3 regions of the Bacillus sp. AK128 genome follow, and region 2 is predicted to be linked to each of the others. Evidence: riboswitches for the same ligand, from Rfam matches in the RefSeq annotation. Region 2 holds a riboswitch; each other region holds the start of a gene.
The links. A riboswitch is a leader RNA that binds a small molecule or an ion and turns the genes downstream of it on or off. The one in region 2 is predicted to bind cyclic di-GMP.
Positions count from the first base shown of each region.

Region 1: it holds a riboswitch for cyclic di-GMP, as region 2 does, so the genes downstream of both, M1D60_RS00435 (amidase) here and M1D60_RS01960 (hypothetical protein) in region 2, are expected to answer to the same signal.
Region 3: it holds a riboswitch for cyclic di-GMP, as region 2 does, so the genes downstream of both, M1D60_RS21010 (sensor domain-containing diguanylate cyclase) here and M1D60_RS01960 (hypothetical protein) in region 2, are expected to answer to the same signal.

Region 1 is NZ_CP096379.1:84,501-95,792, reverse strand. It holds gene M1D60_RS00450 (nitric oxide synthase oxygenase) at 132-1,226, shown strand; gene M1D60_RS00445 (Dps family protein) at 1,276-1,980, opposite strand; gene M1D60_RS00440 (phosphotransferase) at 2,210-3,178, opposite strand; gene M1D60_RS00435 (amidase) at 3,301-4,167, opposite strand; cyclic di-GMP riboswitch class I at 4,214-4,299, opposite strand; partial or broken gene M1D60_RS00430 (urease accessory protein UreH) at 4,579-4,845, opposite strand; gene M1D60_RS00425 (urease accessory protein UreD) at 4,960-5,778, opposite strand; gene ureG (urease accessory protein UreG) at 5,775-6,389, opposite strand; gene M1D60_RS00415 (urease accessory protein UreF) at 6,417-7,103, opposite strand; gene ureE (urease accessory protein UreE) at 7,096-7,542, opposite strand; gene ureC (urease subunit alpha) at 7,554-9,263, opposite strand; gene M1D60_RS00400 (urease subunit beta) at 9,264-9,584, opposite strand; gene M1D60_RS00395 (urease subunit gamma) at 9,597-9,899, opposite strand; gene M1D60_RS00390 (hypothetical protein) at 10,182-10,622, opposite strand; gene M1D60_RS00385 (cryptochrome/photolyase family protein) at 10,731-11,292, shown strand, end outside.
Region 2 is NZ_CP096379.1:406,480-417,771, forward strand. It holds gene M1D60_RS01940 (ABC transporter ATP-binding protein) at 1-645, shown strand, start outside; gene M1D60_RS01945 (ABC transporter ATP-binding protein) at 645-1,628, shown strand; gene M1D60_RS01950 (MurR/RpiR family transcriptional regulator) at 1,664-2,521, shown strand; gene M1D60_RS01955 (serine hydrolase) at 2,576-3,994, shown strand; cyclic di-GMP riboswitch class I at 4,500-4,582, shown strand; gene M1D60_RS01960 (hypothetical protein) at 4,796-5,134, shown strand; gene M1D60_RS01965 (hypothetical protein) at 5,134-5,628, shown strand; gene M1D60_RS01970 (transposase) at 6,086-6,841, shown strand; gene M1D60_RS01975 (YdcF family protein) at 7,437-8,033, opposite strand; gene M1D60_RS01980 (hypothetical protein) at 8,079-8,282, shown strand; gene M1D60_RS01985 (hypothetical protein) at 8,272-8,511, opposite strand; gene M1D60_RS01990 (helix-turn-helix domain-containing protein) at 8,713-9,987, opposite strand; gene M1D60_RS01995 (beta-glucosidase) at 10,139-11,292, shown strand, end outside.
Region 3 is NZ_CP096379.1:4,185,669-4,196,960, forward strand. It holds gene argC (N-acetyl-gamma-glutamyl-phosphate reductase) at 1-950, opposite strand, end outside; gene M1D60_RS21005 (M20/M25/M40 family metallo-hydrolase) at 1,453-3,114, shown strand; gene M1D60_RS21010 (sensor domain-containing diguanylate cyclase) at 3,185-4,150, opposite strand; cyclic di-GMP riboswitch class I at 4,253-4,339, opposite strand; gene M1D60_RS21015 (acetamidase/formamidase family protein) at 4,685-5,620, shown strand; gene M1D60_RS21020 (GNAT family N-acetyltransferase) at 5,670-6,596, opposite strand; gene M1D60_RS21025 (mechanosensitive ion channel family protein) at 6,726-7,793, opposite strand; gene M1D60_RS21030 (response regulator) at 7,988-8,587, opposite strand; gene M1D60_RS21035 (histidine kinase) at 8,584-9,714, opposite strand; gene M1D60_RS21040 (fatty acid desaturase) at 9,803-10,864, opposite strand; gene M1D60_RS21045 (glycoside hydrolase family 5 protein) at 11,075-11,292, opposite strand, start outside.

The DNA of each region.
Region 1 (11,292 bases), 320 kb from region 2:
CCAAGTACATGACCATTTGCCAGTTCTATTTATTTTCATCCTTCTATTGGATAGGTTAATATATAGAATAAGTGTTAATTACATGTTATTTTACGATCAATATTTAATTGAATATAAATGGGGGTTTAACCTTGAAACAGGCCAATGAGCTTTTTCAAGAAGCAAAGGATTTTATTACAATTTGTTATACAGAGCTAGGTAGAGAAAGTGAAATTAGTGATAGATTACGTGAAGTTGAGCTTCAAATTAATGAATTTGGTTATTACGTGCATAGATACGAAGAACTAGCCCATGGAGCAAAATTAGCTTGGAGAAATAGCAATCGATGTATTGGTCGGTTTTTCTGGCAAACGCTTGACGTTGTTGATGCTCGTCAATCTCAAACAGAGGAAGAAATATTTAAGGCTTTGCTTTTCCACATCAAAACTGCCACAAATAACGGAAAGATTAGGCCGATGATCACGGTTTTTAAACCAAATTTGAATGGTCAAATACGGATTTGGAATCATCAACTCGTAAGGTATGCAGGCTATGAGACCGAGGATGGTGTGCTCGGCGATCCTGCTTCGATTCCTTTTACAAAGGTATGTGAATCACTAGGATGGAAGGGTAACTATACGAATTTTGATGTTTTGCCATTAGTCATCCAAATTAATGATGAGGCTCCAAAGTGGTGTGAGATCCCTGATGAGACCATACTTGAAGTGCCTATTCACCATCCTGAATACCCAGCTTTTGAAGATTTACAGATTAAATGGTATGCTGTACCGATTATTTCTGATATGAAATTAGAAATTGGCGGAATTGAGTACATGGCAGCCCCTTTTAACGGCTGGTATATGGAAACTGAAATTGGTGCAAGAAACCTGGCAGATTCGTTTCGGTATAATCTGCTGCCAAAGGTTGCTTCCATCATAGGGTTAGATACAAGCAGGAATTCAACCCTATGGAAGGACAGAGCATTAGTGGAGTTAAATATTGCAGTAATCGAATCGTTTAAATCAGCTGGTGTGAGCATTGTCGATCATCATACTGCCGCAGCCCAGTTTAAGCGCTTTGAAGAAAATGAAGATAAAGCTGGACGAGAGGTTACCGGAGACTGGACTTGGCTAATTCCACCGGTATCACCTGCCGCAACTCAAATTTTTCATCACTCATATCAAGACAAGCTTGTTTATCCGAATTTCTTTTATCAGGAGCAACCTTACAGAACTAATGATGAATAAAAACCAAAAAAGAAGTGAAAAAGGATGTGCCCTTCTTCACTTCTTTACTTTATTGGGTTAGCTTGTTATTTAAATGGCGGTTCGACGCAATGTCGTTTTGACCATCTAATAAATGGTTCATTCCTCTTACTAATGTATCATCTTCTAATAAACTCCAAATATGATATCCAAAATCCTCTCTTTTCAAGAGAACTTCTTCCAACACTTGAACCGTACCAAAGTCATTTAATTCATGTGCACGGTTAATGGTCTTTCTCATCATTCCTTGAATTTTTATTTCATGCTCCAGGTCATTACGTAAAAAATCACGCATGGTATAGCGACCTTCAGCTTCATGCTTAATATAGGATATCTCATGCTGTGTGACTGGATGTGCAGTTGGTACCACCCCAAGCCTTGCTACCCGCTCACCAACCATATCTATATGTTTTTGCGTGACTTCAATATGCTCATCAAGGATATGATGAAGACTTCCGAAAGACTCTGCACCTTCTGTTAACCAATGGTGCTTCGTATATTGATGTAGAGCCACATTTAATGCACATAAATGCTCGTCTAGCATTAGTCCCATCTCTAATCGGGTATCGACTGGAAGACTTATTCCTGACCCTTCTTGACGTGCAGTTCTTGGTTCCTGACGTAAAATCATTTCATCACTATGTTGATTCATATGTCCTGGCATATTCGGATCAAATCCAGATTTAGAAAGCTTAAATTCTCCTGGTGAAAAACCATTACCACCCTGTGTTTGCATCTCATTTCCCCTCTTTTCTTAATAAATAATTGTAAAGGAGTATGTGAAACATGAAACGTCTCCTAACATCAATACTTTCCCCTTTATTCATATCGTTCAATATGCTAATTACTGTAAAGGCAAAGGACCCTCACATTACAAGGGTTGCTAACACCAAGACTGCAAAGCTACACTAAAATCAAAAAAAAAAGCTGATCCAGTGGATAGCTTTCTTCTAATAACAAATACTTTATATTAGTTGTGTTGTTGTTAATTCTGACAAACACTGCTGAAGACTTAAGGTTGTTTCACTTAATTGATTCAATAAAGATTCCTTCGGCCATTTTAGTTCTTTTTCTTCAAGGTCCTTCCATATTAAAAGTAGCATCCATATGGAAAATGCTGATGCATATAGGTAGTATCTATTTTTAAAGTTTTGTTTCTCTTTCTCTTCTGTTAATTGACCCATTTGATTGAGATAATGAGCTAGCACCTGATTTCTTAATTGACTAGTTATTTCATTCTTCGGAAATATAGGATGAGATAGATCAATTAGATGATAAAGATCCCAATAGGGAGAATTCAAGTGAGCATGTTCCCAATCTAAAACATACATCTTATTTAAAGAAAACGCATAATTACCAAGGTGTAAATCACCATGCGAAAAAACTTTTTCTGTTGAAAACTCCTGTTGATTCAGTAAATTATATAAGTGTTCAATTGTATCCATAGAAATACTTAAAGTATTCAGCTTTTGACTAATTACATTCTTATTACTAATGATATGGCTAATCATGTCCTCAATTAATGGCTTTGGCCCGTTTAGTCCTGTTAATTCTGCTCTATCTATAGATATTCCATGCCACTTTGCCATTAGATTCGTAACCTCTAATAAGGTCTCCTCATTATATGCATGCTGCAATGTTCCTAAATCCTCAATGATATACCAGTTTAAATAAGGTACATTATGAAGGGAATAGGAGAGAATCTTAGGATACATAGTTGGGTTTATGGATGTAAGGATATTCGTTTGAATCCAAATTTCTTTCCCTAACTGGTCATTATTTGTCAGCGGTTTAAAAATATAACTCTCTGTAGGAGTTATATAAATGCGCTCGACATACCTACCATTCATACCTTTGTAAAGTATTTCTCTTTTATATAACATTTCACTATTGAGTTCACCAGTTGGCAATACCACTTGATTTAATACGTTCAATTTTCATCATCTCATTCATTTTCATATCGTAACTATTGTCATTATATAATATCAATCTATTCCTATTCCTCTTTTAACAACAAAAAAATCCCAAAAATTCTTGGGATTCTAATCCTGCTTTATTATTGCTTCATTTCCATCCAGCTGCCAACATGGTGAATGGCAATTCCACCATATGCTGAATAGCTTGAATAATGGCGTTCAACGGCTTCCAGCTCTTGCTTCATATAGGCTTCTCCTTCTTCATAAAAGGAAATTTGGTCGCCCTCTTGGGTTTGTCCCGTTTCTACGCCAACCACGACAGGTTTTTCATATTTAGCTCCATAGGCGATTTCATTGCGGACAATCTCAATGATACTAGATGCTGAATCACGATAAGCCATGAGGGTAACACCATCTACTTTAGAAATGATCCATTCAGCTAGAATGCCTTTACCATACAAATTCTTATAGGTTATTTCATCAAACCAAAATGGCAGATCCATTTCTAATGGAAGCTGTAAAGCATCTGTCCTCGTTTTTGCCTTTAAAATGAGCTCTTGAAATTTTTTAATGGTGGTAGCTTGATTTGAAGTCCACCCGCTATACAAGTATGGCTCTACATCTAAGTGAACACCTGAAAATTTTTGTGAATCGGTAGATCCTGTTTGGTAATTTCCAAGCCAGTTCAACGTTCTATTTTGTTCGATATATCCTTTCGGTGCAACCCAAGATGGTGCCCCGTCTAAAGCATATACACGAATTCCATGTAGCGATGCCTTTTCAATAAAGCTTCTGTAAACTTTCATCTGTAGATCACGATCAATTTGGATATACACCTTATTGACCTGTTTACTTTTTAAAAACTCAAGGGTACCTGCTTCATCATTTACAAGCATCCATGGGTTCCATAGCCAAGTAGCCTGATCCTTTGTGGAGGCTTCTGTGTTTACCACTGTACTAAAAGTTAAAACAAAAATACTAAGCATCATTACTAGAATTTTTTGCATAAAAAAAAGTCCTCCATTCTGAAGCCCAAGGCCCCTAGAATGAGAACCTGGCAACCTGACGACCGTACGCAGCTGCGTTTAGGCTCATGGCTTTGCGTCCTTCCCTTTCGGTGAAGTTTGCCTTTTCAGTTAATTTGTTACCCTCATTATATTCTATCAATGGAGATTCGTATATTGTTTTTTAGCGGTTTCAGATGCTATAAAATTTGGAATTATTCAGCCTATCAACCTAGTCAGTTGATTCCGTTACAGGTATTCGCTTTCCGCGGGCGGTCTCGTGAGCCTCCTCGGCGCTCTGCACCTGTGGGGTCTCTCTCAACACGCTTCTCCCGCAGGAGTCTCATACCTTTCACTCCAACAACTTCAATTAAATTGGTTATTGTTTCAATACCCATTATAAAAGAACTTCTTCTATTGAACCCATAGTTTAAACAAGCCTTCTGTTACTCCTAGGTTGTACATATAATACACTCCAAATACGGCACTGATTACTCCCGTTGCTTGGGTAAATAGTTTGTTTATGCCTAGTTTTTTGGAGCTTAATATGAATGGTATTCCTAGAATGGTGGTGAAGCCTAGCATGCCTATAATGGTGCCGACTCCAAATATAAGTATGTAGAAAATACCTTCCCACATTCCATTTACTGTGCTCATTGTTAATAAAATCATGGCGGCACTTCAAAAGAGCAACTCTCTTCATGTAGAGTAGAGCCTTACAACTAGGGTAAAAATGCGGTTTTTGGGATTTTTATAAAACAACAATCTATACAAAAAAACAGCCTTTCCAAACCACTAATACTTACGCAGGCTGAGAAGTTCTTTTCCGAGCAGTTCCTTTCTAGCAAATAGATGAGCTTTTCCTATAAGTCCTTCTATTACTCTAGTATTCATACCGAGGATACGAACTACGATTCCGTTTCCCGGTACTGTAGTTAGACCGACTCTAGCAATCGTTTGATCATCAACCGATAAAAATTCATATAGTGAGTGAAGAAAACTTTTATTAATCAATGGATGAAATATCACGAGTGTTCCCACATGGGTGTATCCTTCCATCTGCATAATTCCCGTCATGTCTTGATCCGGTTCTAGTAATAGATGATCAAATAAAACGAGCTTCTCCTCTTTGTACACCTTTAATTTAGAACGAATCCAATCATATCGGAAATAGCTCCCATCCTCTGCCCAACCTGGTGTAATAATTTCGCTATAAATCAAACAGGCACTCTCTTTTAAATAGACGCTTGTTTCCTGAATAAACCGGGAATTTTCATAAGCGATGAGCGGATCTGGTACAAACTCTAGTACACTATTCTTGCCAAGCTTTATATTCATCATTTGAAGAACCGGCTTACGGACAGTCTTATATACCTTAGTTGATGATTGGGTAGTGACTGAGAGTTCCGCTCCGTCCTCTAGAGTAAGATTCGTCAAATACGTGTCACCATCTACATACCCACCCCCAACATGAATGAGATAAATGGACGGGGAGTGATCCTCAATATAGACTGGACGCGTAATTTTAAAAGCTCCCTCATAATAGCAATCTGAAATCATCGTTTTATCACGACGATTCCTTGCCGTTAACTCTAGTACACCGGTATGACTCATGATTCCAATCCGATGAGTAGAGCCTGCTTTTTAATCCATTCGACCACCTGTTCTAAACCCGTTTCGTCTTTTAAGTTAGTAAAAATATAAGGTCGATTTCCTCTTGCTGCTATCGTATCCTTCTCCATAATTTCTAAGCTCGCACCAACATATGGGGCAAGGTCGATCTTATTGATGATAAAGAGGTCAGACTTAATCATCCCTTGACCACCTTTTCGAGGAATCTTCTCACCTTGAGCGACATCGATAATATAAATAGAGAAATCAACTAGTTCAGGACTAAAGGTTGCGGCCAGGTTATCCCCACCACTTTCTACAAAAATCAACTCAACATCAGGATGCAATTCCTTTAATTCTTCAATGGCTGCAAAGTTCATCGAAGCATCTTCTCGAATCGCTGTATGTGGACAGCCTCCGGTTTCCACACCGATGACTCGGTCTTCTGGTAACACTCCATTTGTTATTAAAAATTTGGCATCCTCTTTTGTATAAATATCATTTGTGACCACAGCCATACTTAGTTCCTTATGCAGGGCTCTTGTTAGTTTTTCAACGAGCATTGTCTTTCCAGCCCCTACAGGACCACCTACTCCAATACGAATGGGTTCCATTCATTCTACTCCTTCGTTTAGTTAGATTTACGACATAAAAAGGCGAACATGTAAACGTTCGTGTCGCATTTGTGCAATCTCCAAGCCAGGACTAACGGCGGCAAAATCATTCTTCGATAATTCATAAATGCTATGAACGGCACTCTCTAAATGAGGCTGGACCTCCACTAATATTCTCTGTCCATCAGTTTGACCAAGCGGAATTCCTCTGACTGCGTTCTGAACAATCGAGGACATCGTAGAAAATAAATAGGTTTGCACGCAAGCTTCCTTTGGCACACCTAAATCATGCGCCACTAAAGCAAACACGATAGCGGAGTGTCCATATGCCTTTTTTTGTTGAATCAGCTTGAAGTACTCTTCTAAATAGTTGGATGGGTAAAGATCCATGCAGAGCTTTGCCATCCTCTCTCCAATCCGGCGATTCCCAAGTCTCGTTTCTTCCGCAAGGCTTGATACATATAGTCGTTCATCAAGCTCTACTACTTCAGCTAAATCTTCCCGTAAAAGAGCATCATAGGCGAGCTTACAGGCGAGACCATCAATAAATACAAGCTGCTTTCGAATATAAACATTAATAGCTTTAGCAAAGCTTTCTTTATCCGTTATAACTCCTTCTTGAATGTATGTTTCAAGTCCAAATGAATGAGAAAAAGCTCCTGAAGGGAAGTTTGAATCACTCAGCTGAAGGAGAGGGTATAAAAGATTAGCCATGGCTATGTCCGATATGACGAAATGCCTGCTTAACCGTTCTTTGTTCCCTTTCATATGGAATCGCTAGCTGCTGAAGAAGCTCTTCTACTAAATAATCATATTGAACGAGCATCTCATCTCCTTCAAATTGTGCAGGCAAATGACGATTTCCTAATTGATGGGCAATGTCCCCCATCTCGCCAATTGATCTTGGCTTGATGACAATTAAATCATCGGCTTCAACGGAGATGATAATCATATTCCGTTCATCCATGAATAAAACATCCCCGTCCACTAACTCCCGGTTTTCCTTTAAGCGAATGCCAAGTTCATTGCCATGGTCGGTTACAACACGTTGAATTCGTTTAACGAGATCATCGCTTCTCATATAAATTCTTTCTACATGAGGAGCTCTTTTTTCTAAGCTAGTTATATTTCCAACTATTTTTTCTATGATCATTGTCTATCACCTCAAAATAAGAAATATCGTTGTGCCATTGGAACAACTTCTGCTGGCTCACATGTAATGAGCTCTCCATCTACTTTTACCTCATATGTTTGCGGATCAACTTCAATCGTTGGTGTTTCACCATTGAATACCATATCCTTTTTTGAAAGATTACGAATTCCAGAAACAGTCTTCACTATTTTCTTGAGGCCTAGCTCTGTATGAACCCCTTTTTCAAAGGCAGCTTTGGAAATAAAGGTAATTGATGTTTTATACTTTGCACTTCCAAAGGAAGCAAACATCGGCCGATACAAAACAGGCTGCGGGGTTGGGATACTTGCATTCGGGTCTCCCATCAGGCTATGAGAAATCATCCCACCCTTAATGATGAGGTCAGGTTTTACTCCAAAAAAGGCTGGATCCCACACCACTAAATCTGCCAGTTTCCCAACCTCAATGGAACCAACATGCTCTGAAAGTCCATGGACAATAGCTGGATTAATCGTATATTTAGCTATATACCGTTTTATACGCTGGTTGTCTCCTATCCCTTGATCCTCTTTAAATTTACCTCGGTGCTTTTTCATCTTATCAGCGGTTTGCCACGTTCGACTGATTACTTCACCAACACGACCCATTGCTTGTGAGTCAGAAGAAATAATGCTAAATACCCCCATATCATGCAAGATATCCTCTGCTGCAATTGTTTCTTTTCTAATTCGGGAATCCGCGAAGGCAATATCCTCTGGTACACTTGGATCTAAGTGATGACAGACCATAAGCATATCTAAATGCTCTTCAAGTGTATTCACTGTATAGGGCCTTGTTGGATTGGTAGACGAAGGGAGAATATTCGGAAGGCTTGCTGCCTTTATAATATCCGGAGCATGCCCTCCACCCGCTCCCTCCGTATGATAGGTGTGGATCACTCTTCCTCCAATCGCCGCTAATGTATCCTCGACAAATCCTCCTTCATTTAAGGTATCTGTGTGGATTGCCACTTGAACATCATACTGATCAGCCACCTTTAAGCTATTGTCGATTGCAGAGGCAGTCGTTCCCCAGTCTTCATGAAGCTTTAACCCGATTGCTCCTGCTTCAATTTGTTCTTTTAAAGGAAGCTCACTTGAAGCATTTCCCTTTCCTAAAAAACCTAGGTTAATCGGAAATTCCTCAGCTGCTTCTAGCATTCTATGAATATTCCATGGTCCAGGTGTACAAGTGGTCGCATTGGTCCCTGTAGCAGGGCCAGTTCCACCACCAAGCATGGTTGTCACTCCCGACGTGATGGCTGTTTCAATTTGCTGTGGGCAGATAAAATGAATATGGGCATCAATTCCACCTGCTGTTACGATTTTACCTTCTGCAGCAATTACCTCTGTCCCGGCTCCAACAACAATATTAACTCCGTCCATTAACAACGGATTTCCAGCCTTGCCGATCGCAGCAATTAATCCGTCCTTCACACCGATATCCGCTTTATAAATCCCTGTATAATCTAAAATGATTGCATTGGTGAAAACAAGGTCCATCGTTTCATCACTCGTTGCAAGGGGGTGCTGACCCATTCCGTCACGAATGACCTTTCCACCACCGAACTTTACTTCATCACCGTAGGTCGTATAATCCTTTTCAATCTCGATAAATAGTTCAGTATCAGCTAAACGAACAGCATCGCCCACAGTTGGACCAAACATATCTGCGTACTGCTTTCGCGACATCTTAAAGCTCATTTACTTACCCTCCCTTGCTACCGAGCCATTCGTTAAATTGTTTAACCCATATACCTTTTGTTCTCCAGAGAAATGGACGAGCTCTACTTCCTTCTCATCTCCCGGTTCAAACCGAACGGCCGTCCCAGCAGGAATATTTAAATGCTTTCCGAATGCTTGGTCACGATCAAAACGGAGCCATTGATTCACTTCATAAAAGTGAAAATGTGAGCCAATTTGGATAGGACGATCCCCTCGATTTAATACGATTACTTTTATCGCCTGTTTGTGTTCATTACATAAGATTGGATCCTTTTTTAATACATATTCTCCTGGTATCATAGCCTTCCCCCCTTAACGAATTGGATCATGAACAGTAACGAGCTTGGTTCCATCAGGAAAGGTTGCTTCTACCTGAATATCAGGAATCATTTCGGGAATACCCTCCATTACATCCTCTCTTTTAAGGATCGTTGTCCCATATTGCATGAGCTGAGCAACGGTTTTTCCGTCTCGTGCTCCTTCTACTACCTCATATGTAATAATCGCAATCGCCTCAGGATAATTAAGCTTTAATCCACGGCTTTGCCTGCGTCGAGCAAGGTCTGCTGCCACTACAATCATCAACTTCTCCATCTCACGTGAAGTTAATTTCATTCCCGTTCTCCTTTCTCTGCTAAAAGAACTCTAAATTAGACCATCAGAATACCTTGAGTAATAATTAAATGAGACTAGCGAGCTAAAATCATCAATACCTAACATCGTATGTAATAAAACCTTACATATAAATTAACATGAATCAACCTGCTAAACAACTAAATTTTCTGAAAAATTAAATTAGGAATTTTTTTGAAATGAGGTAGTACCGAATAGAGACAGCGGTAGTTAACGGGGTGTTTTATGAAGATTCCAGGAGTAAAAACAAAAAAGAGCCAAAATTCAGCTCTCGTTTTTAATCGATTTTTTGATAAAGAAACTAGCAAGAATAAAACCATAACCAATATGTCCAATCAACCAAAAAGCAATTGCCTGGAAGGAGGTAATTGGTGGCGTTCGTTCAGACAATGCTGTCGTCGGATAGAGAAAGATTCCTATGAATAGACAAATTAAAACAGTCCGAATGATGATCTCACGATTGTTCCAACGGTATTTAGTAATAACCAGAAGTAAGATGATGGATAGCATAATTGAAATAATTAAATGCAGGAAAAACTCCACAACTTCTGATAAATGGATCTCCTTTATATAAGGGATATAATCAACATTTAGTAATAGGGTGTAAACCTTTGTCCCTACTTTTTCTTCAACTAGCTTTAAAAAAAGACCAAGTAAAACACCAGAAAAAATACCGATAATTGCTCCTTTAATTAAAATTCTCAAAGCTTATCCCCCTTTTTATCTTTACAAAATCTATACAAATATTGTACACATATATTATACTTTAACATAAATAGATTGTTCATTACGATTAGTTTGAAAAGGGGAATTATGAAAAAAATTATTGTTTGGTTTCGCAAAGATTTACGCCTCCATGACCATCCTGCATTATGGGAGGCAGCTCAGCAAGGAATGGTTATTCCTGTCTTTATATGGTCCAAAGAAGAAGAGATAGATCTACACGCTAGTCCAACGGCAAAGTGGTGGCTCCATCATTCACTAGTTGAAATAATAAAAGCCTTTTACTCCCTTAACATACCATTCATCATTCGTGCTGGTAACTATCTAGATGAGCTTCAAGAGGTAATAAAGGAAACAGGTGCAGAGGTTGTTTATTATAATGAGCGATATGAACCTAGTGCTATTCATAATGATGAGAAGACGTTAAATGGGTTAAAAGCATTAGGTATTCAGACCAAAACCTTTCGTTCTCATCTGCTTTATCATCCGTCGTATATACTTACTCAATCAGGGGAGCCGTACAAGATGTTTACTCCCTTTTTCTCTAGCCTTATGAAAGAGTCAATCCCTAGACCCTATCCAATCCCTAAGGAGATTTCTGGCTATAAAACACCAATTAAATCACTTTATGTTGAGCAACTAGACCTACTCC
Region 2 (11,292 bases):
GATCAAATTGGGGAAGTAATTCGTTTACACGAAAACACATCGAAGGAAGAAACGACAAAACGGACCATTCAAATGCTTGAAAAGGTAGGAATCCCAAGGCCGGATAAAATTATTAAAGAATTTCCGCACCAATTATCGGGTGGAATGAGACAACGTGTGATGATTGCTATGGCGATGGCCTGTAATCCAAAGTTGCTGATTGCCGATGAACCAACGACGGCATTAGATGTGACCATTCAAGCTCAAATCCTCGATTTAATGAATGATTTGAAAAAACAATATAGTACTACGATTCTATTAATCACACATGACCTTGGCGTAGTAGCCGATATTGCAGACCGAGTCATGGTTATGTATTACGGTCAAATAGTGGAAGAGGCGGATGTTTATACGCTTTTTAAGTCTCCTAAACATCCGTACACAGTAGGACTTATTAATTCAATTCCAAATTTAGAAGAACAAAAGAGCCGGTTAGACCCGATTGAAGGTAATGTTCCAAACCTTGGTGGTATCACAAAGGGGTGCCCGTTCCGAGGTCGCTGTAAAGAGGCAATGGACATATGCGCTGAGAAAAATCCACCTCTTATTTCACTAGAGAAACAAACCGTTCGATGCTGGATTCATGAGAAAAAGGAGGTAGGATGATGAGCACGATGTTACTTGAAGTGGGAGATTTAAAAACCTACTTTCCTATTAAAAGTGGTATATTGAAGAATACAAGCGGCTATGTTAAGGCTGTTGATGGGATCTCCTTTGCACTAGAGGAAGGGGACACCCTCGGAATAGTTGGGGAAAGTGGTTGCGGGAAATCGACAACAGGCAGGAGTATCCTACGGTTAATTGAACCTACCGGAGGGTCGGTGAAATATAAGGGTGTCGAGGTTACCACGATGGGAAAAAAGGAGTTACGAAAACTTCGAAAGGATATGCAAATTGTATTTCAGGATCCGTATGCATCCCTTAATCCACGTATGCAGATTGGAGCGATTATCGAAGAAGCTCTTTCCACCCACAATATTGGCAAAAATTCAAAAGAACGCAGGGATATGGTAATCAGCCTTCTAGAAAAAGTGGGACTAAGCCGTACTGCATATGAACGTTATCCTCATGAGTTCAGCGGTGGTCAAAGACAGCGCATCGGAATTGCACGTGCTATTGCCGTGAATCCGTCCTTAATTATCGCGGACGAACCGGTATCAGCGCTTGATGTTTCGATTCAGGCGCAAATTTTGAATCTATTTCAGGATTTACAGGATCAGTTAGGGCTAACCTATATATTTATTGCCCATGATTTGAGCGTCGTCAAGCATATTAGTGATAAAATAGGAGTGATGTATTTAGGCAGGTTGGTAGAGTTTGCCTCAAAGGAAGATTTGTTTTCAAATCCATCACACCCATATACCCAGGCGTTGATGTCGGCAGTTCCAATACCAGATCCAACAGTTAAAAAGGAACGGATTATTCTAACTGGAGACGTACCAAACCCATCGAATCCTCCGAGTGGATGCACGTTTAACCCCCGGTGTCGTTCATGTATGGAGATCTGTACAAAGGTCGCACCAAAACCGATAGAATTAAGCCCAGGACATGTGGTAGCCTGCCATCTATATGATCCTGAATACGATTAAGCGAAATAGGATTTTACGTCATAGGAGAGAATTCATTGAAAAAAATCATACAGCAAATTAAGCAACATTATAATGACCTTTCGCAAGGGCTTAAGCTTGTTGCCAATTTCATTATTGAAAATCCAAAACTGATTGCCCTTTATCCGGCTAAGGAAATTGGAAAATTAACGGAGACAAGTGAAACAACTGTTATCAGATGCAGCATTGCTTTAGGGTACTCAGGGTATGCAAACCTTCAGGAGGATATCCGGAAGGCTCTGCTTTTACCAGAGGATGACGATCCGATTCAGGCACTGAAAAAAGGAATCAAGACTCAGAATAATATTATCCATGATGTCATGGAGCAGGACATTGAATATATCAGGCAAACCTTTGGTGCGCTTGATGAAACACTGTTTATGGAGGCAGTAAACAGCATTGTGAAGGCGAAAAAGATTATTGTGATAGGACTAAGAACATCCTACGCACCTGCTAACTGGCTTGCCTACAGTTTAAACATTGTAAAAGGTGAAACAGTTTTATTCAAAGGCGATATTGATGACGCCAATTACTTATTAACGGAAGTGGATGAAGACTGGCTAATTGTCGCCTTATCGTTTCAACGGTATGTGAAGCAGACCATTTCCTTCGTAAAAGCTGCAAAAGCAAAGGGGGCGCAAGTGCTGACGATTACCGATAACGAGCTGTCTCCGGTAGGCGTCATGGCAGATATAACGATTAGAGCCATTACTCCAGTTCCAACCAGCCTGAAAGGTATGCCGCCACTATTTTCGATTTTAAATGCCTTGATTTCCGGTGTCATGGTCACTGATCAAGTAAACGTCGAAGCAAGGGTCGACACCTACAATCAAACAAGCAAGCATTATTATTCCTTTTATCGTCAAGAAGAATAGGGGGGCCAACTTTGACAATTGGCTCTCATGATTACAATTTAAGGAGGAGTTCAAATGAAAAGTCAGGTTACGATGAATGCATTTGAAGTACATGCAAAGGCTTTGATTGAAAAGTATCAAATTCCCGGCACAGCCATCGGTTTTGCCCATAACGGGGAGAAGATTTATGAAAAAGGCTTTGGATACCGAAATGTAAATCAGCAGCTTCCTGTCACAATGGATACGGTATTCGGAATTGCCTCCGTTACGAAATCATTTACTTGTATGGCCATCATGCAGCTGCAGGAACAAGGCAAGCTATCTGTTCATGACCCGGTTGTGAAATACTTACCGGAATTCTCCACACCTACACATTCAACAAATAAGATGACGATTCATCACTTCATGACCCATTCAGCAGGACTACCACCACTTCCTTCGTTAATCTATGCAAAGAAAAGAAGCCTAGATCAAGACCCTTCAGCAAACGATTACCCAGGACTAAATATCAACAAAGATGATACCCAGCCTCCAATTGATACATATGAACAGCTAATGGAGTTTATCGCCGGATTGGAATTCGACCTTCTGGGTGAACCGGGAACTGAATTCAGCTACTCTAACGATTGCTATGCCTTATTAGGTACAATCGTTCAGCGTGTCAGCGGCATTTCGTTTGAACAGTTTGTAAAAGAGTATATCTTGGATCCGTGTGGAATGGAGCAAACTTGTTTTGAAATTGAAGAATTACAAGACTATGAAAATATCACCTCCTTATATGCTGCTAGAAAGATAGAAGGTGGAATGGAAGTATATGAAGCACCAGTATGGTGGGAGTCTCCGTCTATGAGAGGAGCGGGAGCCCTTAAATCCACGGTGAATGACATGCTGAAGTACGCTGAAATTATCCGAAACAATGGTAGAGTTGGAGATAAACAGATTATATCGGCAGAAACCGTAAAACAGATGACTACACCATATATTGAATGCTCTCCAGGGCGCTATTATGGATATGGGTTTATGATTACTCCTAATTATCACGGTGCGACTCTAGTCGATCATGGCGGAAACTTAAAAGCCATAGCCTCCCAGCTATGCATCATTCCAGAAAGAGGAATTACAGGGATGATCTTAACCAATCTTGCCGGCGTTCCAGCCACAACCATCATGAGTGGAGCACTTAATGACCTAGAAGAACGCCCTGTCGATGCATTACCATTCCCTACAGAAAAGCATGAACTTTCACAGGAACAGTTAAGCGACTACGTAGGCACATACACCTCAAACGAAGGAATGGGCTTATCCATAACTGTCCAAGAAGGTGAACTGGACCTAAATGTCCAAGGCATTTCATTCCCAATCACATGTGTTGGTGAGGACTTATTCCTGGCTGTAGTCAAAGACCAAACCGAACTCATCCGCTTCGTCCGTAACCCTGAAGGCCAAATCGAAAGAATTGCCTACCACATGCGCCAATTTCCGAAGGTGGGGTAGGTACGGGGGGACAGGGACCTCGTTCCAGGTACGAGGGGACAGGGACTTCGTTCCCAAGCTCGCTACAATCTGATATTGAAAAAATGGCAAATTCTATATAATGAATATAGTAGAGAATAAACGGTACGAGGGGACAGGGACTTTGTGCCTTGGAATCATTCTGCCTATAAGGATAAGGTTTAATGGGCTTGCACAGGCGCAAAAGTATTATCTCTTTTCGTAATTCTAAACTAATCATTTAAAGAACAGTCACTCAATAGGCTGTTCTTTTTTGCCATAAACATTAAAGAAAGAGTCCGAAGAAAGAATGTTCATATCATGCTAAATTAACGATTAGTAGAAAAGTAACAGAGTTTTTTTGTTCTTTCTATGATTTAGATATGCTCCTACTAAATAACTATGTGAAAGAATCTTGTAATCCAAAGTGATGATAGGATTTTTAAACATTATTATCTATCATTTTAAGCAAAGTGATAGTATAATAATCATAGGTAAAAATAGCTAATTGAATATTCGGCAAACTACTTGAAAAAGTAGGACGCAAAACTAAAGGGGCTAAATCATTCGATATGCCAGCCAGTTGCATCTATTAACGTTTAGATCACTACAGCCCCTATTTGTTTAGGGGCTTTTTATTTTGTTTGGAAGGAAAGAAATGAGTGAGTGTATTTCGTCCTATTGATAAAGGGATTGGGACCATCGGTGGAAGAAGTGAATACCGCTAGAAATACTTATTTATTTCTAATACGGTTGATTTAAAAAGCAAAACACAACATGAATATCAAAAGGGGAGAGAGTCAATTGAAAACAGTATTTAAACATATTTTTGCCATTTTAGGGATCGCATTTGCAATTGCGCTAATGTTATTTGCAACAGCCATTAGTATGGGTTCACAAGCTATGGAAGAATTACTGATTACTTCCTCCATTTATAGTGGACTGGCACTAGTAGGCTATATGATTAGTGGTATCATGCCAAGATTAGGTGGATGGTTCATGATTATAGGAGGGCTCGTGTTCTCAGGCCAATATGAAACATTAGGTTTTTTAGGAGTAGGGCTGCCACTTTTATTTTCAGGAATTTTATCCATTCGTAGTAAAAAGAAAAAGCGGCTATCTAAGGTTCTGGTGGAGCAATAATGAAAGTTATTAAATGGGGATTCCAAATTGTTACCATTTCTTTGTTGGCATTTTTAATTTTTTGTTTATTAACTTATATTTTATTTAATTATGTCCTAACTCCAGGGGAAAACCAAACGGGTGTTTCAGAAGAGATGTTCCAGGATTCTCAAACACTTTTAACGATGATAAATACTCAATTTTTAACTGTTGATTTAGATGCTCAAGTAGACGAGCAACAAGTAGATGAACTGTTAGATATGATTGACAGCTATGGATATAAATATAGCAATACTAACCTTAATCCAGCTGAAGGTGAAATGTTTACTGATATAGGGATTGTTGTGTACGATTATTTGCAACTGGCTGAAATTGATGCATTTTATCAAGGAGAACCTCTTGATTTTAACGAGAGATATGGAATGTATTCTTCACAAAAAAGAGATATTTATGAATCATTCCTGAACAATCGAGTGGGGCTTAGAGAGACCTATGGATTTAGCTATGAACAGTAAAAATGATAGTTTAGTTAAGTTAAGTATTAACAACTTATTTTCTTCAAAATAATGAAAGATTAGGATAAACAGTCTTTTTTATAGAATTAGGCTGGAATAAGAAGAGCTAATCCAAAACAGGCTTACACAATTGATGATTGTAATAAGCCTGTTTTGAACTAATTTTGTATAAGTAACTGAAGATACTCGATTACTGCGAGAGCAAAGCGATGAGGTACGAGGGGACAGGGACCTCGTTCCATTAGTAAAGATGCGAAAAACTTTTGTTAATGTAAGAAGGGATATTCCCGACAAGTGTAGAATATAAATTCCAACCTCGAAATTTCAACTCTTTTACTCTTCTATTATTACTTCGTATTTAGTTTTCCCCAGCTTCAAATCAAGATCCCAAGAAAATATTTTATATGATTCCTCATTAAGAGCATTTTTTCGTTAACCAGTTGGAGGTGATTTATGTTTGCCTAGAAAAGCAAGGAGAATTAGCAGGACGGGGATTTACCACATTATTATGAGAGGTATTAATAGACAAGTGATTTTTGAGAATGAGGAAGATAAAAAGAAGTTCTTAGAGATTCTTGCAAAGTATAAGAGAATTTGTGGATTTGAACTATATGGTTATTGTTTGATGGATAATCATGTTCATCTTTTATTAAAAGAGGGTGAAGAATCGATATCAAAAGTGATGATGAGAATTTGCTCAAGCTATGTCCTTTGGTACAACTGGAAGTATGAGCGGTGTGGGCATTTGTTTCAGGAACGTTATAAGAGTGAGAATGTAGAAGATAAGAGGTACTTTTGGACGGTTCTTCGTTATATTCACCAAAACCCTTTAAAGGCAGAAATTGTTCAAACCGTTTGGGATAGTAGATGGACAAGTATTCATGACTATGTAGAACATGTCAGGATAGTAGATATTGATTGGGTACTTAATTTGCTTTCAGGAGAACGAAAGGTAGCTATCCAATGGTTTAGGGAATACATGGAAGAAAGTAATACCGACAAGTGTCTTGAATATGAAGTGAAACTTTCTGATTCGGAGGTAAGGGATTATCTGTTATCTTTAGGTATAGAGAGTAGTAGCAAGCTTCAACAGATGGAGCGAGAACAAAGAGTTGGTATTTTGGCCCAGGTAAGGCTTCTTAATGGAGTTTCCTTAGGCCAAATTTCGAGAGTTACTGGAATTTCTAAGAGTGTGATTAGTCGAGTTAAGTAGAATAGCTGGTACGAGGTCCCTGTCCCTTCGTACCACCTAAAACTGGAAAAAATTCCATTAATTTAAAATCGACACGATTCGACAAAATATGATATATTACTAATATAAGATGTATGTCTTGTAAGCCATGTTTCTTGTAAAATATCAACCTATCTTAATCCTCCCAGCTTGTAGAGATAATTAATCTTTACAAGCTTTTTATTTTGCTTGGAGTTCTATCATGTGCTAACTCAGAAGTAATACATATTATTTTTGTCCTCTGGTTTTCTATAGTCATAGATAAGCTTGTAAAGAAATGGGATGTTTCTAAATTAATAGGATACTTGTTTAAGCTATTAGCCTATTCCCTCTTTGGATTTATCCCAATATTAATTACATATATTAATAGCTCTATCCTGAAGCAACTCTTTTTTATCCTCAAGCCACATTTTTCCCTGTTGCAGCATTACTGTACTTGCATGTTCTAATCACCATACAATACTTGTTTGGAAGATTCATTAATGCATTTAGGACTGTCTGAAGCTGAGGGCGTTTTTTTGTTTATGGCCTTTATTGATACTCACAAAGAACATGATGTCCTTTTCTTTGTGCAACATTATCTAAACGGCAAACTAAAAAAATAACCGATATAGAAAAACAACTCTCGTAAGAAAAAGGGAAGTTTACTTTTTAATGTTTTATAAACGGAACTTTGTGTAGGTGATGAATATGCATCCATTCCAGTAGACTTTGCCATTAAGATTGCTCTTTTCATATGCAAAGGATCGCTTACAATGGTATATGTGCTGAAGTTTTTCTCAGATGCTATTTCATAAGCATATTTTATGTTCTCTTCTGTAATCCTTGATTTTGTTTCAATTAGAATATCCTCTTGTCTAACATTGTTCTTAATAGCATAAACCCTTGCAACCTCAGATTCTGCATACTTGTCTCCTTTACCCTTCCCCCCGGTGAAAATAATTTTATCTACATAATTATTCTCATAAAGCCAGATGGAATGATTAATCCTTTCGCGTAAAACGGGAGATGGTTCACCATCCCAGGCGGCAGCACCAAGTACTACTGCAACATCCGTTTTAACTAATTGGTTTTTTCCACTGAAGGACCAAATGCTAAAAGCTGAATATGTAACGAATACAAGGAAAATAATGATGATAGAAAAGAATAATCTTAATACATATTTTTTGGTCAATTTAAATCAATCCTTTTTGGCACGAGGGGACAGGGACTTTGTCTCGTGAATATGTTCATTAAAGAGCCAGTTGCAATTGTACGAATCGAGGGAGCAGGTGGAAATGGCATATTGTCTTCTAGTATATTGGGACAAAGTCCTGACCCTGCTTTCCCATTCATGTCCTTTCATCCTCAGGATGGGAGTTCCGTTAATTACTGGAACGAGGTCCCTGTCCCTTCGTACCACCTTCGTACCCCTAAATTATGAAAACTGTTCCAAAGATAACGAATGAGATTCCAATTAATATTGTGAATCCCTTAATTACACCAAACGGAAATCTACTTAGTAATCTAAATAAAAGTTCAAACTCAATATAGTGTACACGAATACCACCTTTATCCTCATAATCCACTTTTGTCATTTTAAACAAAGTGGAATAGAGGACAAAGATTCCCCAGAAGATCAACAATACCAATACCCCGATAAATAAAGCCAAACTACCCACCACACCTTACTATTAATTGTTAAATTATTACAATAAAAGCCTAACATAATTTTCTTTGGTTTTAAATAAACAGCTTTCGACATTCATTTTAATAATTGTATTATCGGGGACCAGGTGGACGGTTTTACGTACATGTAGAATAGATAGAAACCGATAGAACTGTATCCGTGGTCAATAAGTTGCCAATACTTTTTAATCACTGGAACGAGGTCCCTGTCCCTTCGTACCGTTCGTACCGCTACGATACTTTTTCGGTGTAACGCCTGTCATCTTCTTAAATACCTTTGTAAAATGGCTTTGGTCGTGAAAGTTCAGCCAGGTGTAGATTTCTGAAATGGAGTAATCAGAGTGGGAGAGGAGCTTTTTTGCTTCTTTGATCCTTTCCCGCAAAATATACTCTGTAACGGAGAGTCCTACCTCTTTTTTGAATGTAGTAGATAAATAGTTTGGATTCATGTTTGCCACTTTGGCGAGATCTGCTAGTGAGATTTCTTCATATAAATGTTTGTAAATATAAGACTGGCATTGAACGATAGGACGAGAGTATGTATGGTGCTTTCCTTCAATTACACGGTCTGTAAAGTCTAGGATGGCTTGCTGTAATAGCTTTTGAATGGCAGTAATCTCCTTTAGTTCCTCCAATTCTTGAATGTATAAGTCACTCATTGTGTAAGCAAGCTCAGGCTGCACGCCGCCTTCCATTGCGGACCGCGTTGCTAAGGTGATTGCAGAGATGGCTAAGTTTTTTTCACTACGAAGTCGGCTTTTCTTTGAAAGGATGCCAAGCTTTCCCTCCATTTCAGGTAAGTTTATTCTACTCAGTAATTCCTCTTTACGACCTTCTTTAATACATTGAAAGGTTGCTTGCTCCGTTTCGTAGGTGGTATGAAACGAAATTTCCTGTCTATTTTTCGCCACATGAAGGTCAGGATTTTCCTTTGGTTTACCATCAAAATCCAATGAACTGTCCAGCTGAATCACTTCTGTAAGATCAAGGCGTTTAGAATATAACAAGTATGTAGCAATAAGAGCAGTATGTAGGAGGGAGCGTTTACTAACAATTGGTATTGTATGATAATAGTCGTATAACGTTTTCTTATCTACTTTAATTTGTAAGTCACTGATTAATCCATTCAAAGTTTCTTCAGCGGCTTCTCTATATAAAGAGGGGCCAATAATCCATGTCCCGTTTAATGGGCTTTGCGGTCCCACTCGAATAGAGATATAGTTTTCAAGAAAGGTAGTCGAGCGTAGCACTGGTACATCATAGGGATCCTTTTGAAAATCAAATTGTGTAAATAACTCTTTCTGTTCTGGGTGAATAGGGTTAACTGTGAAATTCGCGGGATATTGAATATCGACCTCATTGTCTTCGTTGTAAAAGTAGACTGGAATATACGTTATTTCATAGATGAGTTTACTAAAGTATTCTACTTCCTCTTTATCTTTATAATTAAAGAAACTCATGATGAACCTCCGAATGTATAAGGATTTATGAAAGCGTTTTAAAAATAGTGAATGATATACAAAAAATATAACATTTTTACAAAAAGTATGGAATCTCTTTAGTTAAAATTGGAAGTAAGAAAATTACAAAAACGTTTACAGGGAGGATACTATGAGTAGAAAAGAAACGATTCAACAACTAATAGAAGAACTAACTCTAGAAGAAAAAGCAGGTTTGTGTTCAGGACTTAACTTTTGGCATACAAAGCCAGTGGAACGACTTGGAATTCCATCCGTGATGGTGACAGATGGACCTCATGGGTTACGAAAACAGAAGCAAGGCTCAGATAACTTAGGAATATTCGATAGTGTCCCAGCTACTTGCTTTCCATCGGCTGCAGGTTTAGCGGGGTCATGGGATCGTGAGTTAATTCAGAAGGTTGGAGTTGCCTTAGGAGAAGAGTGCCAAGCTGAGGATGTGGCTGTTCTTCTTGGACCAGGTGCTAACATTAAACGTTCTCCATTATGCGGACGTAACTTTGAATATTTTTCAGAGGATCCATTCCTTTCCTCCGAGCTTGCTGCCAGTCATATTGAAGGGGTGCAAAGTCAAGGGGTTGGAACGTCCTTGAAGCACTTTGCGGCGAACAATCAAGAACACCGCAGAATGTCTTCCAATTCTATTGTAGACGAGAGAACACTAAGAGAAATTTATTTAGCAAGCTTTGAAGGGGCAGTAAAGAAGGCACAGCCTTGGACGGTCATGTGTGCGTACAACAAGGTAAATGGTGAATTTGCTTCTGAAAACAAAACCTTGTTAACAGATATTTTGAAAGACGAATGGGGTCATGAAGGCTTCGTCGTTTCTGACTGGGGTGCTGTAAACGAGCGAGCGGAAGGATTAGCAGCAGGTCTTGAGCTTGAAATGCCTTCAAGTAACGGAGAAGGAGACAAGAAAATCGTTCAGGCAGTAAAAGATGGGCTTCTATCTGAAGAGGTATTGAACAATGCTGTTGAGCGACTGTTAACGGTTATTTTTAAATCGGTGGATGAGAAAAAAGAAAATGCAACGTACGATCAAGCAGCACACCATGTACTCGCACGTAAAGTCGCTAGTGAAAGCATGGTCCTATTGAAAAATGAGGACCGAATTCTTCCATTGAAAAAGGAAGGAAAGCTTGCTGTAGTTGGTGCATTCGGTAAGCATTCAAGATATCAAGGTGGAGGAAGTTCTCACGTTAATCCAACTCAGCTAGATAGCGTGTTTAATGAGATTGAGAAAATGGCAGGAGCTGCTAAGGTTACGTTTGCGGAAGGGTATAAGCT
Region 3 (11,292 bases), 930 kb from region 2:
CCTTTCATTAAATTATCAATCACTGAGACTATTACGACTCTGCCTGTTCTTTCATCCACATGAAATCCGATATCACAGTAATTACTTCCTGACACCTCTTTCGTAGCCGGAAGAACGCCTTCCTTCCGTATCCTTACAAAAGGATCGTGTTCATAATAAGCTTGATAAAATTCAATGATTTCCTTTGTTGTCTTCATTTCATTGAGCTCTGCATAAATCGTACACATAATTCCTCTCGTCATCGGTACTAAATGAGTCGAGAATGAAATCGTCACTGGCTCTCCTGATTCATTTTGTAGAACCTGCTCAATTTCTGGTATATGCTGGTGAGCACCAAGCTTATAGGCCCTTAGATTTTCATTAATTTCACCATAATGCGTTCCCAGTGATAGGCCTCGGCCCGCTCCTGAAACCCCTGATTTTGCATCAATAATGATAGATTGATTGTTTATAAGTCCATGTTGAACAGCAGGAGTTAATGCGAGTAATGTCGCAGTTGGGTAACAACCAGGGTTGGAAATAAATGATGTCTTTCTTATTTCCTCCTTGTAGATCTCACTTAAACCATAGACTGCTTGATTTAAATATTCTTCATCAGCAGGATCGTGTTTGTACCACAACTCATAGCTTTCTCTAGACTTCAAGCGAAAATCTCCTGATAAATCGATACAGGTTACTCCTTTACCAAGAAATTCAGGAAAAAGATCCTTACTAATTCCTGATGGAGTGGCAAAAAATACAACATCTGCATGCTGACATATTTGATCAGGCTCTAAGCCCGCTAATGGCGTTTCTATTACATCCGTTAAATGTGGATAGATGTCTTGTAGTTCGTTTCCTGTTTTTGAATGAGATACTACTGTGTTTAACTCCACATAAGGATGATGGTGTAGTAACCTTATAAGTTCAATCGCACTGTAACCCGTTCCCCCGATAATAGCAGCCTTCAAACCACTCAACTCCTAAACCCGTTAATATTGTATGATTATAATACCCTTGGTATTTTTATGCAATAGACTTTATAAAAAAAGATGAATATATTCATCAAGTAGGCTAAATATATAGTTTTATAAAAACCACCATTCATGTTTATGCATGAATATTTATATGAATGACTAATATTTTGGTTGTTTTGCATACTTTACTTCTTTTTATCAAAAGGTCTTTTAAAGGTTGTTGTTGATTTTCGTTGCAGGACACTCGCTTTCCGCGGGGCGTGCGGTGAGCCTCCTCGGCATGCGCCTGCGGGGTCTCACCTGTCACGCTGCTTCCGCAGGAGTCTCGCGTCCTTCCACTTCAATCAACTCTGCAATAATCAACACTGTACTTTAACACAGCCTATCAAAAAATTCTTAATTAGTCGTTGTTTTGTTCTTTCCAATCTTATCTATTGTAATTTCCAGTGGTTTGAGATACTTTTTAGTCATAACTATTAAAGAGGGTGTCGTAGATTTGTTACATTGTAAAGAAGAGGTTCTATTTCTAACGAAACAACTAGTTCATATAGAAAGTATTGTTAACACAAGTGGAGAGAAAGAAATTGCCCGAGCCTTATATACCTTACTCTCATCCTATCCTTATTTTAAAGAAAATCCTAGCCATATACAGATGACAAAAACGGTTAATGATGACCAAGAGCGTTACAATGTACTTGCCTTCGTTAAGGGTCATAAAGGAGGTTCCCCGTCTAACGAAACAGTGATTTTGATGGGACATATGGATACAGTTGGGATTGAGGATTTTAATCATTTAAAAGATCAAGCCATTCATCCTGATGAGCTCCTAGAAGAAATCAAGAAAGAAACTCTTCATGATGAAATCGTAAAGACACATGCCCATTCTAATGAGTGGATGTTTGGCCGTGGTGTTTTGGATATGAAAAGTGGTTTAGCTAGTCATATTTATCTATTAAAATATTATTCCGAGCATCCCGAAGAGCTAAAAGGAAATCTCGTGTTCGTAGCAGAATGTGATGAAGAGGATGGATCACATGGTATCTTATCTGCATTAAAGGACCTAATCGCTTGGAAAGAAGAGCATCACTTTCATTATATAGGCGCAATTAATGCTGATTTTGTCTCCCCTCGATATGAAGGAGATGAAAATCGCTATATTTATAAAGGAACCGTAGGGAAACTACTACCTTCCTTCTTTATTACTGGAGCTGAGACTCATGTAGGATCATGTTTTGAAGGACTAGACCCAAATTTCCTAGCAGCTGAATTAACTAGGCAGATTAATTATAACCCTTCATTATCCAATGAAGCTTACGGTGAAACTACGGTCCCACCGGTTTCTCTTAAGCAAACCGACTTAAAGCCGTCTTATACGGTTCAAACAGCCCTTTCTGCTTATGTTTATTATAACTTCTTCATCCATTCTTGGTCGCCTAAGGATGTGTTAGAGAAACTAAAGACTGAGGCAAATATTGCATTTGAAAATGCCCTCCAATTGTATCGAGAACGATATCATACCTATTGCAGTATTAGTGGTGAGCCATATAAAGAGTTAGTCTGGACTCCACGTGTTTTTACGTATGAAGAAATGCATGAACACTTATTGAATGAACACGGGGATGCCTATACTGCACATATGGAAATCTTTAAAGAGCAACTTCTATTAGATCAAAGTTTAGATACTAGAATGTTTGCGGCTAAGGTGGTAGAAGAAGCGTGGAAGTGGATGACGGATAAACGTCCCGCGATGATTTTATTTTACTCCTCTCTTTATTCACCTAGGATTGAATTAAGTGGAAAAACTGAGGCTGAGGAAAAATTAATTGGCGCACTAGACAAGGCTGTTGACATAATCCAACCTAGTTACCAGCATCCAATTGTGGTAAGAAACTTCTTCCCGTATATATCTGATATGAGCTTTGTTGCTTTAAGTGATGACCCTAGTGGAATAGAAGCTGTTGCGATGAACAATCCTGGCTGGGGGACGAAGCACTATGTTAATTACAATGATATCCGTGAAATTAATGTACCCGTGATCAACATCGGACCATATGGATTTGATGCTCACAAGAAGTATGAGCGAATGGAATTAACCTACTCGCTAGAAGTAGTTCCTAATTTAACAAAGCTCGTGATTGAAAAGCTTTTAAACAAATAGCCAATGCCCAACTTTCCTATTGAAAGTTGGGCTTAGTTTATAAGAAGTATAGCGTTATTGTAACTGAATTCTATCGAGATCCCACTGACTGGAATCCTCGTTTAATATTTTTCTCTTTATACATTTTTGCATCAGCGGTAACAAATAGCTTACTCATATTCCCGATTGAGTGATCATTATAGGAATATCCTATTGAAACTTTAATTTGAAACGCTTCACTTGTTTTATTATATTGATCAATTGTATTTCTTAGGTCATTGATAAGCGTCTCAGCATGATCCTTCCCTTCTTTTTCTAGAAGAATCGCAAATTCATCTCCACCAATCCTTGCCACCACTGTTTCACGATTTGAAAACTGATCCAATAGCATTGCCGTTTCTTTTATTAACAAATCCCCTGTCCGATGTCCTAATGTATCATTAATTTGCTTCAACTCATCTAAATCACATAAAATGACGGCTACTGCTGTGTCTAATTCTTTATTATAACGTTCCATTCTTTGGTCAAAATAACTTCGATTATATATACCAGTGAGAGAGTCATGTGAAATACGGTATTCTAGATCCTGCTGTAGCTTAACTTTATCGTCAATATTCCGGATAATCCCTTGGATCGCTACTATTTCGCCATCCTTATATATGGGTGTTGCATATTCCTCAAAAACTATGTAATCTCCTTGTGGATTTCTCCAGCGTTGAATAATCGGTTTATTATAGTCTAGTTTGCCTTGAAACTTATTCAGAAGCAATTCGTGATCATCTGGATGTATTAAATCAATGGGTGTATTTGGATTCTTTAGACTTTCTGCTACTAGTCCTTCTCCTAGCATGGTTTCAATAGAAGGACTTAAGTATTTAAATTTTCGCTCGGGTTTGACCTCATAGTAATAAATGATGTCCTTAGAATTTTCCACTAAATTATAAATTCTTCTTTCATTAGCCCAACGTTCCTTCACTTTTGCTTTAATGATATGTTTATAGAATTGTAGACTAATTGCCCCTAGAAATAACCCAATAAATAAATACACAATCTCCATATCTTACACCTATTGCCTTCCTATCATAAATTTTCAGAAGCAATAAAAATAGACTAATCTAAAACCCGATTAGTCTATCTGTCAGCAAAATGAAGATGTTCTATCGGTAACTGGCTGGCATAATCAAGTTTAAATTAAGCCCCTTTAGCTTTGCGTCCCCACCTTTCGATGAGTTTGCCTTTATCATTGTCTATTTAATTAACTATCTAATTACATAATATAGGAATATATTCCTATATGCAATAGTGAAACAGGAATATGTTCCTATTGATTAGGAAAATTTAGTATATTTATGAATGTTTGTAGTACCTTTTAACTATTTTAGTTCTTTCACCTTATCTATTGTATTTCTATAACCTAGTGGTCTGCACGCAAACTGTATTTTCTGCACACCCAGTTGTATATACAGTGAATAAATCTTAACTTATATTCCAACATTCTGATAAGAGAAACGTTTTTCTAAATAATAAAGGTTTTTACTTATCTTATATGGAACTAATAAGAGGCTATAAAATTATGTAGGAGTGGTCAGACTTGATTCATAAAATTGAACTTAAAAACGAAAACTTACACGGTTCCTTTAGCAGAAGCTACGAGCCGATTATAACTGTTCAGTCAGGAGATACCCTTCATTTAACAACGGCTGATATTCAGTGGGGATATTCTAAATCAAAGGAAGAAGAACGAACGATTTTCACTTCACGAGAAGGTGAAGAACGTCCAGGTCATCCAATCATTGGGCCAATCGCTATTAAAGAAGCGAAACCAGGAATGGTGCTTGAGGTCAGAGTAAATGACCTGATTCCAGGTTGGTATGGTCGTAACTGGGCTGGGGGATATAAGAGCTGGCAAAATGAAAAGTTAGGGTTAGTAGAAGCGACTTCCGTTCAACTGGACTGGGAATTAGATCAAGTTAAGATGACCGGTACCTGTTCGATTGGAGGTAAGCCATTCCATGTTGGTTTACAGCCGTTTATGGGATTGATGGGTGTTGCTCCTGCTGAGGATGGTGTTCTTCCAACAGCTCCTCCACGGTATGCAGGAGGAAATATTGATTGTAAAGAACTAGTTAGAGGAACTAGCTTGTTCTTACCTATTTCTGTTGAGGGTGCATTATTTTCGATTGGAGATGGTCACGCTGCCCAAGGTGATGGTGAGGTGTCTGGAACGGCGATTGAATGCCCGATGGATCATGTTGATATTACTTTGATTGTCCATGAAGAACTTGAATTAAACATGCCTAGAGCAAAAACTCCAACAGGCTGGATCACATTTGGCTTTAATGAGGACTTAAATGAAGCTACAGCCACAGCTCTTGATGAGATGGTTATACTCATGCAAAGTTTTTATGGCATTGAAAAAGCAGAAGCTTTGGCATTAGCTAGTGTAGCAGTTGATTTACGAGTCACTCAAGTGGTAAATGGGGTAAAGGGTGCTCATGCAATGCTTCCTCACGGGATAATTAGGTAGGACCCATCAAAAAAGCGCTGGTGCTTACAGCGCTTTTTTTATATCTAATTTATATTTCAAGTCCTAATTCTATATTGATCCCTTCCATCTTATAGCCTAGTGAGAGATAAAGAGGAATAGCTTCCTGGTTTTCTCCAAATACACCAAGAGTTGCTTCCGTCTTTCCCTTGGCTTTCAAGAAAAGCAAGGCTTCAGTAATCATCGCTTTTGCAATCCCCTTTCGTCTCCACCTTGGTAGAACAAAAATACTCTCAGTCGCACTTCTACTTTCACCTAATCCCCATGTCATCACACTTCCAACAATTTGATCCCCTTCAAAAGCTGTGAACGTATCCCACTCGCCTCCTGCTTTCGTCCAGCGCAACTGGTTAAGACTCCAAGACACCCCATCTTTATCACTCTCTGACTCGGCTCTTAGATAACGCTCCTGTTCTTCTTCAGATTCCATCTTCCAGTTCAAGATTTTTATAGACTCAGCAAAGTGGTGAGGTGAGATCGGTTCCGTTAAATCCCTTTTCATAATGAGATGATTTCGAATAATCGTAAACCCTTTTGAAAGATAAAAATCAATTTCTTCTAGATCATCAGAAGAAATAACATGGTTTACACTTATTTTTTTATCAGGATATTTTGCTCTTAGCTCCTTTGCTCTTGTTAACAGGTGTGCAAAAAGTTCCTCAAGCACATTTTCACTAGATGGTTGGTTAAAATTCAAGGAAATATCCATCGTTAATTTATAAACAAAATCCGACGGATCATTATTCTTCACTAGTAAAAACCATGTTTGATCTGGTACTAAGTGTCCTACACCTAAAATATGGCCTTCTGAATTAACTGCACAAAATATATTACTCGGTTCGTAATCACGGTTATACTTGTATGCTAGCATTCCCATAAAATCAAACTGACCGATTTCTTCCGCATCCATTTCTTGATAGTTTCTTATTGTATATGGCTTTTCATTTACTTGTATCATTGATATCCCTCTCTTGATTACCATTATAAAACTCTATCCTTATATTCTATTAATATCCTATATTTCCCTTTTTATATACTAAACCCAAAAACGAGACCGCTACAAAATAGCAAGTCTCGTTTCAAAGGTTTATTTAATTGTATGCTTCACCTCTTGATTCACACTTTTTATATGTAAATCTCGTTGAGGAAATGGAATTTCAATATTATTTTCAGCTAGAATACGGTTAATTCTAAAATTTATATTACTTTTAATAACAATAAATTGATTTGGATCTGCAATCCAGACAAATAATTCAAAATCTAGTGAAGAATCACCAAATCCTACAAAATTCACAAAAGGCTCAGGAACTGTAAGTACCGTGGGTGAGGCCAGATTTTCCTCTCTTGCAACTTCAAGTAATAACTCCCTTACTTTTTCCACATCTGTTCCATATGCAACACCAATCGGAAGAACAAGTCGAAGCTTCGGGTCACTAAAAGAACGATTGACAACCTTCTCCTCTAAAAAATAGGAGTTGGGAACAATGATATGCTCATTATCAAGCGTTTTAATAATCGTTGCTCGCATGTTAATCTTCTCCACATCTCCGATTATCTCATCTACAATCACCCGATCCCCTACCTTAATAGGTCTTTCAAATAAAAGAATAATTCCGGAAATAAAATTAGAAGCAATATTTTGAAGCCCGAATCCAATTCCCACACTTATAATTCCGGCAAAAACTGTTAGTGCACTTAAATCGATTCCAACTGTCGTTAAACTCGTTATGACAGCAATAACCATAATAGAATAATGAATCATTCGGTCAAATGTAAATCTTAGCCCTTTATCTAAATTATATCGATCATAAATATTTGGTAAAAGCACTTTAGTGGATATTTTAGAAATTCGGCTCGCTAATGAGATAATTAAAATGGCAACAATAATTAAGAATAAGGTAATTTCGACATTTCCTACCTTATAAATACTTGCAAACATCCAGTCTGATTTTGAAAAATATAGCAATAAGAATATGAGGGTTCCATAAAAGGTAGCCCAATTGATGATACTTCTTGCTGCTTCATGATTGGTTTGAAACCGTTTTGTACTCCATAATAAAACAAAGCGTAAAAGTAAGATGGCCACCACCACAGCGATGACAATAAATAAATCTTCGTAATTGAATTTCTCCAACCACTCCATTAATGTTGTCACATCATTACCTCCCTATGTTCCTTTAATTATAAACTATTTAAATTTTCAACACACTTAACTGACCTCCACCTTTAGTTCAAGATTCTTGAGCATAGATTATTTGTCGCTGTTAATCTTAGCTATTAATTAGGTCATTCCTAGTATCTGAGTTATAAAAAAAACGGAGCTTAGTTGCTCCGTTTCATCAATACCTTTCATTTAAACCAGCCTTTTTCCTTAAACCTTTTAATGGCTTCAATTCTATTAGTCACTTCCAGTTTATCTAAGATGACTGAGACGTAGTTCCGAACAGTTCCTGTCGTAATAAAAAGCTGACTGGCAATTTCCTTCGTACTTTTTCCCTCTGCCATTAATTCAATAACAGCACTTTCCCTTTCAGTCAATGGATTCTCTTGGCTATACGCTTCATCAATTAACTCTGAAGCATAGATTCTACGACCATCCATCACGCTTCTAATCGAGTTTGCTAATTCTTCACTTGGACTATCTTTAAGCATATATCCGTTCACATTTGCTTTAACTGCTCTCTCAAAATAACCAGACCTAGCGAAGGTGGTTAAAATGATAATTTTGCACCCAAGCCCCTTTAGCTCTTCTGCTGCATCCAGTCCACTTTTTCCCGGCATTTCAATATCCATGATACAAATATCCGGTTTATGAAGGTGAACAAGTTTCACTGCATCTTCCCCATTGCTTGCTTTTCCAACTACCTCCATATCCTCTTCTAAATCTATTAATGCTGCAAGTGCACCTAACAGCATATTTTGATCCTCTGCAATCACAATTCGAATCATTTTCCCACCTCCTTTTGCCTATGATCATAAGGCACTCTTATAATGATGGTTGTGCCTTTATTTGACTCTATTTCTAATCGACCATTCACAAACTCTAGTCGTTCAATCATACCTTGTAGCCCATTCCCCTTGAAATCCTCATCTATATTCTCAATACCTATTCCATCATCTTGTACATGAACCAATAGCTCTGTTTCGGTTGGTTCAATTTTAAGGATACAAACATGTGCCTGACTATGTTTGACCACATTGGTGACAGCTTCCTTAATACACATACTCACCACATTCTCAGCAATTAAAGAGATGTTCGCAAGCTTTGGTTCACCCTCTAGCTTAAAATTGATTTGTGCAGCTTTAAGAATCTGTTGAACTCTAGAAAGCTCATCCTCTAATTTAGTTCCTCGCATCTGAGTTACCATTTCACGAACCTCTTTTAGAGCAGTTCTAGCGGTTTGCTGGACATCATAGATCTCATTTTTCGCTTGATAGGGATCTTTATCAACTAATTTCCCAGCCAAATCGCTCTTTAAGCCAATTAATGAAAGTTTTTGGCCAAGTGTGTCATGAAGATCACGCGCAATTCTTTGGCGTTCTTCTAACTTAACTAACTCGGAAATCCTTTTATTTGCATCCTCAAGCTTCCCCTGAAGCAGATCCTCTTTATTTTTATTATAAGTGCTAATAGGTAGCAATATAACCGCCAGTATACTCAAAAAGACAAACGGCAATTGCGTAAAAAACACCTGGTTTCCAGTTACAAATCCATAGTTAACAGTAGCAAATGTACTGGTTAATAAAATGATATATAAAATAAAGAAAGCTACTTTATTTTTGAGGTGACCGATCAGAAAAGCAAGAAATAGTGAAAAGTAAATATAACCAAATAAAAGACTCATCACACTTGATATCGCAATTTGTAAACTAGTCCAAAAATAGACTAGCCAGCCATTTGAAACAAATGAAAGCACATAACAAATAAAAAACATGACAATCATCGCAATCCCGAAGGCAACCTGATAAGGTGAGGAAGAATGAAATATAAAATAGAATGGAAGTATATAAAAAATCACCCATACAAAAGGACTTAACCCTGTATTTTTCCTAAATATACTTCCCCATTTCTTCACATGTTTCACTTCCTTTCAAGAAGGCAATAATTAACTATTATTTTAGCATAGAATGAACCCCACTCCTTACAAAGTGGGGTTTCCTGCTTTACTTAGTCTGAAAACTTGGTCTTTTCGGCTTCATATCCTCAACGATTTCTTTTCCCTTATTCACAGGATTTGGCTTCTTTAGATCCTTAAAGCTAATAAACGTCTTTCGATCCTCATCCCAAAGTCGATATTTAAGTGATTTGAAGCTTGTTGCAATTGTAATTGTCGTTGCTTTTTGAAGGGGTGGAGTTGAATTATGAGCCATTTCTAAATTATAGTTAGGCACTCTAGGGCTTAAATGATGTACATGGTGGAATCCGATATTACCTGTGATCCACTGTAACACCTTCGGAAGCTTATAATAAGAACTTCCTTCTACCGCTGCCTGGACATAGCTCCAGTCTTCTTCATTCTCAAAATAAGAATCCTCGAATTGATGCTGAACATAAAACAACCATATTCCCATCATCCCAGAGATCAAGAAAATTGGACCTTGAATGATAACAAAGGTTTGCCAACCAACGATCCAGCACAATAAACCATATAAACCTACGATTGAAAGATTGGTAACATACGTATTGATGCGCTCTTTTCTTCTCGCACCTTTTCGATTAAGACGATATTCAATTAAAAATGTTGCAATCGGTCCGATTCCTAACATAACGATTGGATTACGATATACGCGGTACTTTAATTTAGTCCAAGCTGAAGCTTCTGTGTATTCCTTCACAGTCAGCAACCACATATCTCCAGTACCTCTTTTATCAAGATTACTACTTGTCGCATGATGAACAGAGTGGCTATGCTTCCATTGCTGATAAGGAACTAATGTCAAAACTCCAGTAATGGTACCTAAAATGTCATTGGCCGTACGGTTCTTAAAGAATGATTGATGACAACAATCATGAAACAATATAAAGGTTCTAACTAAGAACCCTGAAGCAACGACTATAATAGGTAAGGTTAGCCAATAAGAAACGGAAAGACTTAAATAGGCTCCATACCATAGTATTAATAATGGACCGAGTGTATTTATGATTTGTATAATACTCTTTTTTGTATCTGTTTTTTCATACGGGGCAACATCTTTTTTCAACTTTGCAATATTTGAATTACTCACTTATGTGCTCCTCCTTTGCAATCGCCTATATTCTCTCACTTTATAAGGCGTCTAATACGTTAATTGTAGATTGATTTCAATCATTAGTTAAGTCATAAACGTCACAGTGCAGAGTATGACAAATGTCATATAGTTGTCCAGATTGAAAGATAATTGAATGAAAAAAAGCAGGAGCCTATAAGCTCCCACTCTATTCAGGTGGCCTTTAAATTACTCAAAACTCTTTAAGCGAGAACGAATATAAAGACCCGCTTCTGTTAACTCCTCGTCACTCCAAACTTGATCCTCTCCAGGGTCAAGGTTAGTATCAGGCATAAACGCAGCAGAAGATTCATACTTGTTAGAGGCTGACCAGTTTACCCAGCTGATGTGATGTTCATCCAAGAAATCTAACCACTCGTCTGATTCTTCTACATAAGGACCATTAT